DNA from 3 places in the Streptomyces sp. NPDC002884 genome. Region 2 is predicted to be linked to each of the others. Evidence: riboswitches for the same ligand, from Rfam matches in the RefSeq annotation. Region 2 holds a riboswitch; each other region holds the start of a gene.

Evidence for each region. A riboswitch is a leader RNA that binds a small molecule or an ion and turns the genes downstream of it on or off. The one in region 2 is predicted to bind cyclic di-AMP.
Region 1: it holds a riboswitch for cyclic di-AMP, as region 2 does, so the genes downstream of both, ABT070_RS33560 (M23 family metallopeptidase) here and ABT070_RS04860 (C40 family peptidase) in region 2, are expected to answer to the same signal.
Region 3: it holds a riboswitch for cyclic di-AMP, as region 2 does, so the genes downstream of both, ABT070_RS18370 (M23 family metallopeptidase) here and ABT070_RS04860 (C40 family peptidase) in region 2, are expected to answer to the same signal.

Annotation. Positions count from the first base shown of each region.
Region 1 is NZ_JBEOVB010000024.1:127,547-131,075, reverse strand. It holds gene ABT070_RS33565 (GntR family transcriptional regulator) at 137-832, opposite strand; gene ABT070_RS33560 (M23 family metallopeptidase) at 1,021-1,776, opposite strand; cyclic di-AMP (ydaO/yuaA leader) riboswitch at 1,792-1,959, opposite strand; gene ABT070_RS33555 (M16 family metallopeptidase) at 2,162-3,529, opposite strand, start outside.
Region 2 is NZ_JBEOVB010000002.1:96,476-100,004, forward strand. It holds gene ABT070_RS04850 (helix-turn-helix domain-containing protein) at 1-858, opposite strand, end outside; gene ABT070_RS04855 (ATP-binding protein) at 1,072-1,554, shown strand; gene ABT070_RS04860 (C40 family peptidase) at 1,613-2,086, opposite strand; cyclic di-AMP (ydaO/yuaA leader) riboswitch at 2,090-2,260, opposite strand; gene ABT070_RS04865 (hypothetical protein) at 2,644-2,949, opposite strand; gene ABT070_RS04870 (ATP-dependent Clp protease proteolytic subunit) at 2,957-3,529, opposite strand, start outside.
Region 3 is NZ_JBEOVB010000008.1:20,971-24,499, reverse strand. It holds gene ABT070_RS18380 (dihydrofolate reductase family protein) at 1-571, shown strand, start outside; tRNA gene ABT070_RS18375 (tRNA-Met) at 643-716, shown strand; cyclic di-AMP (ydaO/yuaA leader) riboswitch at 1,032-1,198, shown strand; gene ABT070_RS18370 (M23 family metallopeptidase) at 1,208-2,230, shown strand; gene ABT070_RS18365 (aldo/keto reductase) at 2,388-3,332, shown strand; gene ABT070_RS18360 (PrsW family intramembrane metalloprotease) at 3,349-3,529, opposite strand, start outside.

The sequences.
Region 1 (3,529 bases), on a different contig from region 2:
CGTCACTCAAAAGGTGCCGCCCCGCTGACCCCGAAGGGCTCGTCCGAATTATCGGGCGAGCCCTTTGCATTTCCCGTTCACGGGCAGCAGAAATAATCCCCCGCGAATTAGCCCCTCTTTGTATACGGCCCCCGTGTTAATGCCGCAGACCCGTCATGTTTACGGGAGGTTGCGAAGTTCTCACACGGTCGGCGCGTTCGGGGTTGCCGGGAAAGCGCAGCCGGTGCGCGGTCGTCGCGCGCTCGGTGTGCAGCGCCGTGATCGCCCGCGCGCGCTCGCCGTCGCCGCGCGCCACCGCGTCCACGATCGCGCCGTGCTCCGCCCAGGACTCCACGGGGTTGGCCGGCGCCTCCACCGCGTACATCCAGGCGATCTTGTGGCGGAGCTGCGTGAGCATCGACGTCAGGGCATGGCTTCCGGACGACTGCGCGAGGGTCTCGTGGAACCAGCCGCCCAGGGAGCGCAGATCCTCGCTGTTGCCCCGTCTGGCCCGCTCCTGGCCCAGCCGGACGAGTCCGCGCAGCACCTTCAGATGGGCCTCGGTGCGGCGCTGGGCGGCCCGGGAGGCGCCGAGCGGCTCCAGGAGCATGCGCATCTCCAGCAGGTCCGCCGCCTCCTGCTCGGTCGGCTCCGCGACGCACGCGCCCGCGTGCCGCCGCGTGACGACGAAGCCCTCGGCCTCCAGCGTGCGCAGCGCCTCGCGGACCGGGACGCGGGAAACGCCGTAGCGGCGGGCGAGGAGTTCCTCGGTGAGGCGGCTGCCGCGCTCGTAGACACCCGCGACGATGTCGTCCCGAATGGCCGTGCACACCGAGTGCGCCGGAATACGCATGACGGACCTCCGCCTTAATCCCCGTGAAACGTCGACGATTGACGTGTGTTCCGTGACTCTATTGCAATGAGCGGGAATTTCCGATGGCGGGCCGGAATCCAGGGATATTTTTTGGACAGCAGGACCTCGAAAACGGCGAAAGCCCCGGCCGCAAGGGCCGGGGCAGGACGATCTGTCGCCGTGGGTCGTCAGACGTTCACGCCGTGGTTGCGGAGGTAGGCGACCGGGTCGATGTCCGAGCCGTACTCCGCGGTGGTGCGGGCCTCGAAGTGCAGATGCGGGCCGGTGACGTTGCCGGTGGCGCCGGACAGGCCGATCCGCTCGCCCGGGGTGACCGTCTGGCCCACCGACACCGCGAGGGACGACAGGTGACCGTACTGGGTGTACGTCCCGTCGTGCATCTTGATCACGATCTGGTTGCCGTAGGACCCGCCCCAGCCGGCCTCGACCACGGTGCCGGAGCCGACCGCGTGCACGGAGGTGCCGCTGGCGGCGTGGAAGTCGATGCCGGTGTGGCTGCCGGAGGACCACAGCGAGCTGCTGGCCTGGTAGCCGGTGGAGACGTAGGAACCGGTGATCGGCAGCACGAACGTGTTGAGGAGCTTGCGCTCGGCCTCACGGGCGGCACGCACGCGTGCCTCGCGCTCCTCCACGGCCTTCTTGGCGGCGGCCTGACGGGCGGCCTCCTCGAAGGCGGCCTGCTTCTGCCGGGCGACCTGGTCGTCGACCTGCTCCGCGACGGACTCGGCGGCGGACTCGCCGGCGGTGACGACGGGGATCAGCCCGGTCTGCTCAGGGGTGGGCTCGGCGGCGAAGGCCGGAGTGGAGGCGACGGTGGCCATGACACCGGTGGTGGTGAGCGCCGCGATGCCCGCCGCGCGAACGCTGCTGCGCTGCATCCGGCCGGGCTTGCGGTGCTTACCGGGGGCGCAGGTGAACGCCATGAAGTCGGGGGTGTCCTTTCCTTCCTTCTCGCCTACCGGGTTAGCTGACGGGTTCGGAGCAGGAAGGTCTCCTACGGACCCCCTCGCGTTCAGGCGCGGGCGTCCGATTCACCCCAGGGACTTCACTAGTGGGTCCCCGGCTCCCCTGGCTCGCGCCGTACGGGGACTCGGCGATGACTGTCCGGTGCCGCGGCTGCGGCGCACTGCGTGACGAACAGCCCGGATGACGCTAAGCGGCGCGGGTTTCAATCCTCAAACGGATCCCGGTTTTTGTAGCGCATCCCACAGGGCAGACGGGCAACCTCCGCATCAATTCGGACATACGGAGGCCCTGGTGACGCTTTCGTCGACCAGGGCCCCCGCACGCGTGCGCCGTTGCCGGGACCTACTCCGCGGACACGACCTTCACCTCGCCGATGCCGAGGGCCTCGACCGGCTCCTTGATCTGGGCCGCGTCACCCACGAGGACGGTCACCAGCCGGTCCACCGGGAAGGCGTTCACGGCCGCCGCAGTGGCCTCCACCGTGCCGGTCGCCGCGAGCTGCTGGTACAGCGTGGCCTGGAAGTCGTCGGGCAGGTGCTGCTCGACCTGGTCGGCCAGCGTGCCGGCGACGGCCGCGGCGGTCTCGAACTTGAGCGGCGCCACACCGACCAGGTTCTGCACGGCGATGTCGCGCTCGGCGTCGGTCAGCCCCTCCGCGGCGAGAGTGCGCAGCACCTTCCACAGGTCGTCCAGAGCGGGACCGGTGTTCGGGGTGTCGATGGAACCGCTGATGGCGAGCATCGCGGCGCCCGAGCCGTCCGGAGCGGACCGCAGGACCTGCCCGAACGCGCGGACACCGTAGGTGTAGCCCTTCTCCTCGCGCAGGACACGGTCCAGCCGGGAGGTGAGCGTGCCACCGAGGCAGTACGTGCCGAGCACCTGCGCGGGCCACACACGGTCGTGCCGGTCGGCGCCGATCCGGCCGATCAGCAACTGGGTCTGGACGGCGCCGGGACGGTCCACGATGACGACCCTGCCGGTGTCGTCGGCGGTCACCGGCGGCACGGGCCGCGGCTGGGCCGAGGAGCCCGTCCAGGCGCCCAGGGTGTCGCCGAGGAGCGCCTCCAGGTCGACGCCGGTGAGGTCGCCGACGACCACGGCGGTGGCCGTGGCGGGACGGACGTGCTTCTCGTAGAAGGCGCGTACGGCGGCGGAGTCGATCTTCTCGACCGTCTCCGCGGTGCCCTGGCGCGGGCGCGACATCCGCGCGGTGGCCGGGAACAGCTCCTTGGAGAGCTCCTTGGCGGCGCGCCGGGACGGGTTGGCCAGCTCGTGCGGGATCTCGTCCAGGCGGTTGCGGACGAGGCGCTCGACCTCGCTGTCGGCGAACGCGGGGGCCCTGAGGGCGTCGGCGAGCAGACCGAGGCCCTTGGGCAGGCGTGAGGCCGGTACTTCGAGGCTCAGCCGGACGCCGGGGTGATCGGCGTGCGCGTCCAGGGTGGCGCCGGAGCGCTCCAGTTCGGCCGCGAACTCCTCGGCGGAGTGCTTGTCGGTGCCCTCGGAGAAGGCGCGCGCCATGATCGTGGCGACGCCGTCGAGGTCGGCCGGTTCGGCGTCCAGGGGTGCGTCGAGGAGGATCTCGACGGCGACGACCTGCTGGCCGGGACGGTGGCAGTGCAGCACGGTCAGGCCGTTGGCCAGCGCGGTGCGCTCGGGCGCCGGGAACGCCCACGGCTTGGCCTCGCCCGCCCGGGGCTGGGGGTGGAAGTC
Region 2 (3,529 bases):
CGCGCCGTCGGCTATCGCGGCGATGTAATCCGATGAGTCCCCGGGCGAAAGGGCATGCGCCCGAAGGGCGTTGAAGGCCTCGGTGTAGGCCTGGAGGTCTTCTTTCCGTTCGAGATAGAGGCTACTCGTCAAGTGGTCGAGAACAACCACGTCCAGATCAGAAGTGCGCGAAAATGAGAAGATAACGAAAGGGCCGGTTACCCCGATATGCGCTCCGGCGGCGAACGGCAGTACCTGGAGCCGGACTTGGGGCAATCGGGCGGCTTCCACGAGCCGGCCCAGCTGTCGCGCCATCACCTCGGGCCCGCCCACCTCCCGCCGCAGCACCGCCTCGTCCAGTACCGCGCACAGTTCCAGCGGCGGTTGCGCGCGCAGCACGTCCTGGCGGGCCAGCCGTACCTCCACCAGGGTGTCGAGCTGGTCCTCGTCGCCCCCCTCCACGGCCGCCCTGGTCACCGCGCGTGCGTACTCGGGCGTCTGCAGCAGTCCCGGCACCACCGTCGTCTCCAGGGTGCGCATCGCGCTCGCCTGCGACTCCAGGCTGATGAAGTCCCGGTAGGTGGGCGGCAGCACCCCGCGGTAGGCGTGCCACCAGTGGTCCCGGCCGCCACTTCCGCCGTCGCTCGCCAACGCCAGCATCAGCTCCCGCAGTTGCGGATCCTCGACACCGTAGGCGTCGAGGAGTAACCGCACATCGGCCGGTTTCGATCCACTGATACCGGTCTCGATGCGGCTCACCTTGGACTGGTGCCAGCCCACGAGCCGGGCCGCCTCACCACTGGTGAGCCCCGCCTGGGCGCGCAGATTGCGCAGTTCGGCGCCCAGCTTTCGGCGACGCACCGCGGGACCGTGCTGCATGGGTCCCTCCTTACTCCTATCGGGCCGACCAAATACGCTCTGCCGTCGCAGAGTTCACCGCATTGGGCGACAGATATATGCATATCTTGGTGGATCCCACCCGTGACCGGCGCGGTAATGGCAGTCTGGCGAAGAAGCACCAGTCCGGGACCGTACTCGAACCATCCGCACCGTGTCGGGCTCCCGGTCCCGTGGGAAAGGGACGACGTCGCCATGGCAGATCACCTGGAAGCATCCGTCACTCTGCCGAGCGATCCCGCCTCGGTGTCCACGGCCCGCGGCTTCGTGGCCGACGTCCTGGGGGAATGGGGTCTTCCGGCGGACACGGAGGCGGCCGACGCCATCCGGCTCATCGTCTCGGAACTCGCCACCAACGCCGTACAGCACACCTTCGGGCAGTCACCCACCTTCACGGTGGACCTGGTCCTCGACCGTGACGAACACCTGCGCGTCGGGGTCACCGACAGCCACCCGCGCTTCCCCAAACGACTGCCGGCCGCCGTCCAGCAGGACAACGGCCGAGGCATGGTGATCATTCGCTGGCTCACCGCGGAGTGCGGCGGCAGGCTGAGAGTGCGGCCCACCCGGGAGGGCGGCAAGACGGTCACCGTCGAGCTCCCGTGGGCCGTCCCGGCGACGGAGCCGGTGGCCGGAGCTCTGACGGCCCCGGCGGAGGGTGAGCTCCCGGGGCGTTGAAGGCGCGTCAGGACGCCCCCACCGCCCCGGGAAAACCAGCCCGTGACCCTGGCAGGCCCTAGCGGACCCGCCCGTACCAGACGCTCTTGGTCCAGATCTTCTGGAGCTTCACCACGTCGCCGGTCTTCGGCGAGTGCCAGATCTTGCCCTTACCCGCGTAGATCCCGACGTGGTACACGTTCGAGCCCGAGTGGAAGAACACGAGGTCGCCCGCCTTGCGGCTGGACGACGAGATGTGCTTCGTCTTGTTGTACTGCTGGGCCGCCGTGCGGGGCAGGCTCTTGCCCGCCTTCTTGAACGAGTACAGCGTGAGCCCCGAGCAGTCGAACCTCTTCGGTCCGGTGGCGCCGTACTTGTACGGGGCACCCTTCTTCGAGGCCGCGATCTGGAGCGCCTTCGTCGCCGGTGTGGCGGCCGCGGCGTCGGGGGCGAGCCCCGGGACCACGACGGAGCCGCCCACGGCGGCGATGGCGAAAGCCGAGGCCGTACCGGCCCGGGCCATGAGCGACGGGACACGATTGAGCGCAGTCATGCGCAACCCTTCGTCAGCCGCCTGTGAAGGATGACCTGTCGGATTCGGGCTGGCGAAGTTGCCCGGCCGCTGCTGCGGCTTCACCCCAAGGGCTGCTCGGCCCGGTCATGGCGTGACCGTTCCGGCGACCCGTCGTGCTTGGGTCCTCCACTCCTGCCGATGCACTCCTGTCGACCGGTCATCCGTGCGGCGGCAGGACTCGGCGTCCGCCCGGACCGCCCCGCCGCTTGTGGCGGGGGCTTGTCGTCAGTCAGGGATCTTGGCTCACCGATGTCCGAAAATCCCAACGGAACCGGGGATTTGTGGGGTTACTCACCACTCACCCGTTCGGGTGGACACCCTGATGGGGGATCAGGTGTCAAGGCGCCTCAAGGCCTCCCACCAGCGGTGGAGTCCGCTGTTCCGCCCGAAGAGCGCCCTTTTGCGCAACCTCGGAGGGTCCGGGGGAGCAGTAGACGCTCCGCTGAACGGGGGTACCTCTTCTGGGCCGTTTCGACTCCGGTCCGGTCGTCACGTCCCGGGCGTGAGCGGTCCGGACCGGAGGTGGGCCACTCGGGTCAACTGTCGGAGAGCGGGGGCAGCGTGACACGCGCGGTGCGGCGCTCTCCGTCCAGGACGCGCAGCGCCCGCGCGAGCGTCGGCGCGTGCAGCTCGCTCTCGCCCCGCTGGTGCATCAGCGTCAGCGCGTCGCGCAGCGCGGCCGCCTTGGTCACCAGCGCCTGGGCGGCGCGCAGTCCGCGGTAGGTGTCGCCGTGGTGGGCCGGGTTGATCCGGCCGAGCATGTCGACCACGTCGAGGTAACCGTCGATCAGCTCGGCCTCCGCGCGGGTCAGTGCGGGCAGCGGCGGCAGCTCGGGCACCATCGGCGGCTCACCTCCCGCCGGACGCGCCGGCCGAGGCCCTGCGGCCGGGGACGATCCCGTCCACCAGGCCGTACTCCACGGCCTCCTGGGCGGTGAGGAACCTGTCCCGCTCGATGTCCGCGGCCACCTGCTCCGGCGTCCGTCCGGTGTGCCGTACGAGCATCTCCTCCAGGCCCGCGCGGGTGCGTGCCAGCTCCTCGGCCCGTACGGCCAGGTCGCTGGCCCGTCCCTCGAAGGGCTCGGGCGGGGACGGCTGGCGGATCGTCATCCGCGCGCCCGGCAGTGCGTACCGCTTGCCCGGCGTGCCCGCGGCGAGCAGCACCGCGGCGGTCGAATCCGCCCGGCCCAGGCAGGTCGTCCCGACGTCGCAGGTGACGAAGCGGATGGTGTCGTAGAGGGCCGTCATCGCGCTGAAGGAGCCGCCGGGGGAGTTGATGTACAGCGCGATGTCCCGGTCCGGGTCCTTGTGCTCGAGGTACATGAACATGGCCGTCACGTCGTTCGCCGAGATGTCGTCGATCGGCGTCCCCAGGAAGACGATCCGCTCCTCCAGCAGCTTCGAGTACGGGTCGACGGTCCG
Region 3 (3,529 bases), on a different contig from region 2:
GCCCCGCCTCTTCGGACCCGGCGGCTACCAGGGCGGACGCCTGCGCCTGGTGGAGAGCCGGCGCATCGAGGACGTCGTCCTGAACCGCTACGAGCCCACCGCCCCCGGCGCCGGACCGCTGCCCGTCGCGGCCGACCGGCACTGGCTGGCCCTCGCCTGCGAACTCGCGGCCGACTGTCCGCCGTCGGAGACCGCCTTCAGCGTCGGCGCGGTGATCGTGGCCGCCGACGGCACGGAGCTGGCCCGCGGCCACTCCCGCGAGGCCGGCGACCCGGTCGTGCACGCCGAGGAGGCCGCCCTCGCGAAGCTCGACCCCGCCGACCCCCGGCTGTCCGCGGCCACCGTCTACAGCAGCCTCGAACCGTGCGCCCGCCGCTCCTCCCGCCCGGCCCCCTGCGCCCGCCTCATCCTCGACGCCGGGGTGCGCAGGGTGGTCACGGCCTGGCGGGAGCCGGACACCTTCGTCACGGAGGCGGACGGGACCGGTCTGCTGACGGCCCAGGGCGTCGACGTCCTCGTGCTCCCGGATTACGAGGAGCGGGCGAAGGAGCCGAACCGCCACCTCCTCTGAGGCCGCCGGGGCCCCGTGGATCAACCGATGTGCTTTCCGCCCCGCTGATGGCGTACAGTTGCATTCATCGCCGCGGGGTGGAGCAGCTCGGTAGCTCGCTGGGCTCATAACCCAGAGGTCGCAGGTTCAAATCCTGTCCCCGCTACTGATGAACCGAAGGCCGGAATCCGAAAGGGTTCCGGCCTTCGGCGTTTATGTCGACCTCCCTCCCTCACTCCTGGTGACCGGATGACCGCCCTGCGCATAACGACTGAGTCACCATCAAAACTCCTGTGACTGATGAAGCGTTTCCGGGGCATGTCGAAGCGCGGTCAACTCGCCCGTTTTTCACCGCTGCTGGCCCAAAAGTCCAGGCCAGAAATGTTGTTGATCAAGAGGAACAGCTTGGAAACCCACCCCCGGGTCTATTAACGTTCGATAACGCAGCGCGGTCGTCCCAGCCGGCACCAGAGTCGGCTCCGTGCGGCACGTGCCGAATCCCGCAAGGGAACCGGGGAACCACCACCTTGGGGTGAATCACGCGGAAGCCGTCGTGAACTCGCAGAGTCCACGACCGGTATACGCGCGTAGGAGACCTTCCCGCTCCGAACCCGTCAGCTAACCCGGTAGGCGACGGAAGGAAAGGAGTGCGCCCGCGTGGCGTCCAACCCGCCTGCCCCCGAGGCCCCTTACGCGCCCAGCCAGCGGTCCACCGAGACCTTCGGCTACGGCGACTACCGCACCGACGAGGGCCCTTGGGAGGAGTGGAACCCCACCGCGGAGTCCACTCGCCCGGTACGCGGCAAGCACCGCGTCGCCAAGCAGCGCGGCGGCGGATTCGCCCGCAGCTCCACCGTCCTCGGCGTCGGCGTCATAGCCGCCGTCAGCGCGGGCGGCATGGCCAGCGCCAACACCGGCAAGGCGCCGGTCTCCATCTCGATGCCGGACCTGCCCAACGTGGGTTCGCTCATCTCCGACGACGAGCCCGCCCCGGAAGCCGCCCCGGCCCTCGCCAGCTTCGGTTCCGAAGCCGCCGTGGACACCGAGGAGAGCACCGCCGACGCCGGCGAGGCGCTCCGCAGCCGGATCATGGCGCAGGCCGAGTCGCAGCAGTCGCAGGTCGAGGTCAAGGCGCTCGCCGCGGCGGCCAAGGCCGAGTCCGACGCCGCCGCCAAGGCCGAGAAGGAGGCGGAGGCCAAGGCCGCCGCCGCCAAGAAGAAGGCCGCCGAGGAAGCCGCCGCGAAGGCCGAGGCCGCGCGCCTGGCCGAGCTGGCCAAGCAGTACACGCTGCCGACCTCCTCGTACACCATCACCTCGACCTTCGGCCAGGCCGGTTCCCTCTGGTCCTCCGGCTACCACACGGGTCTGGACTTCGCCGCGCCGACGGGCACGCTCATCAAGGCCGTCCACAGCGGCACCATCACCGAGGCCGGCTGGGCCGGTTCCTACGGCTACCGCACCATCCTGACCCTGGACGACGGCACCGAGCTGTGGTTCTGCCACCAGTCGTCGATCAGCGTCAGTGTCGGCCAGAAGGTCGCCACCGGTGATGTGATCGGCCGCGTGGGCGCGACCGGCAACGTCACCGGAGCCCACCTCCACCTCGAGGTCCATCCGAACGGCAGCGCCGACGGCATCGACCCCGCGGCCTGGCTGCGCGGCAAGGGCCTCAACCCCTGAGCGGTTCCTCTCCCGCGGACACCCTGATCCACCCCGGCAGCCCCGACGCCCTCCGCGTCGGGGCTGCCGCCGTTCCGTGCCGTCCACAGGCGCCGTTCACATGTTCTTCGTGTCACGCCCGGAATGGGCGGGCCGTCGGCGTCCGTTGAGACGAAGCATGACTTCTCTTCGCAAGCTCGGCTCCTCCGACCTCGAGGTCTTCCCGCTCTCCCTCGGCGGCAACGTCTTCGGCTGGACCGCCGACGAGACGGCCTCCTTCGCCGTGCTCGACGCCTACGCGGCCGCGGGCGGCAACTTCGTCGACACCGCCGACTCCTACACGGCGTGGATCGAGGGCAACAGCGGCGGTGAGTCCGAGACCGTCATCGGCAGGTGGGTGAAGGCCCGGGGCAACCGCGACGACCTCGTGATCGCCACCAAGGTGAGCCAGCACCCCGAGTTCCCCGGTCTGACCGCCGACAACATCAAGGCCGCCGCCGACGCCTCGCTCCGCCGTCTGGGCACCGACCGCATCGACCTCTACTACACGCACTTCGACAAGCCCGAGGTGCCCGTCGAGGAGATCATCGGCGCGCTCGACGAGCTGGTGCGGGCGGGCAAGGTGCGGCACATCGCCGCCTCCAACATCTCGCCCGAGCGGCTCCGGGAGTCCCTGGAGTTCTCCGACCGCGAGGGCCTGGCCCGGTACGTCGCCCTCCAGCCCCACTACAACCTGGTCTCCCGCGACACCTACGAGGGCGGCCTCCAGGACCTCGCCGCCCGCTTCGGACTCGCGGCCGTCCCGTACTTCGCGCTCGCCGCCGGCTTCCTCACCGGCAAGTACCGGCCCGGTACGACCGTGCAGAGCGCCCGTGCGGCCGGCGCGGCCAAGCATCTCGACACGGAGCGGGGCCGCAACGTCCTCACCGCCCTGGACGAGATCGCCCAGGCCCACGGCGCCGAGATCCCCACGGTCGCCCTGGCGTGGCTCGCGGCGCAGCCGACTGTGGCCGCGCCGATCGCCTCCGCGCGGACGGTCGAGCAGCTGCCGGCGCTGCTGGAGGTGGCGCGGCTGGAGCTGACGGCGGAGGAGATCACCCGGCTGACCCGGGCCTCGGCCTGACCTGCCGCGGCCTCGCCTACTGGTGCGGGTGGGGGGCGGGGTACGGCCCTGCCGGATACCCGCTCCCGGGGCCGCTCCCGGGGCCGTTCGCGGGGCCGTTCGCGGGGCCGTGTGCTGCCGGGTACCCGTAGCCGAACCCGTATCCGTACGACGGCCCCGGCGGAGTTCCGTGGACCGGCGGGGCTCCGTACACCGGC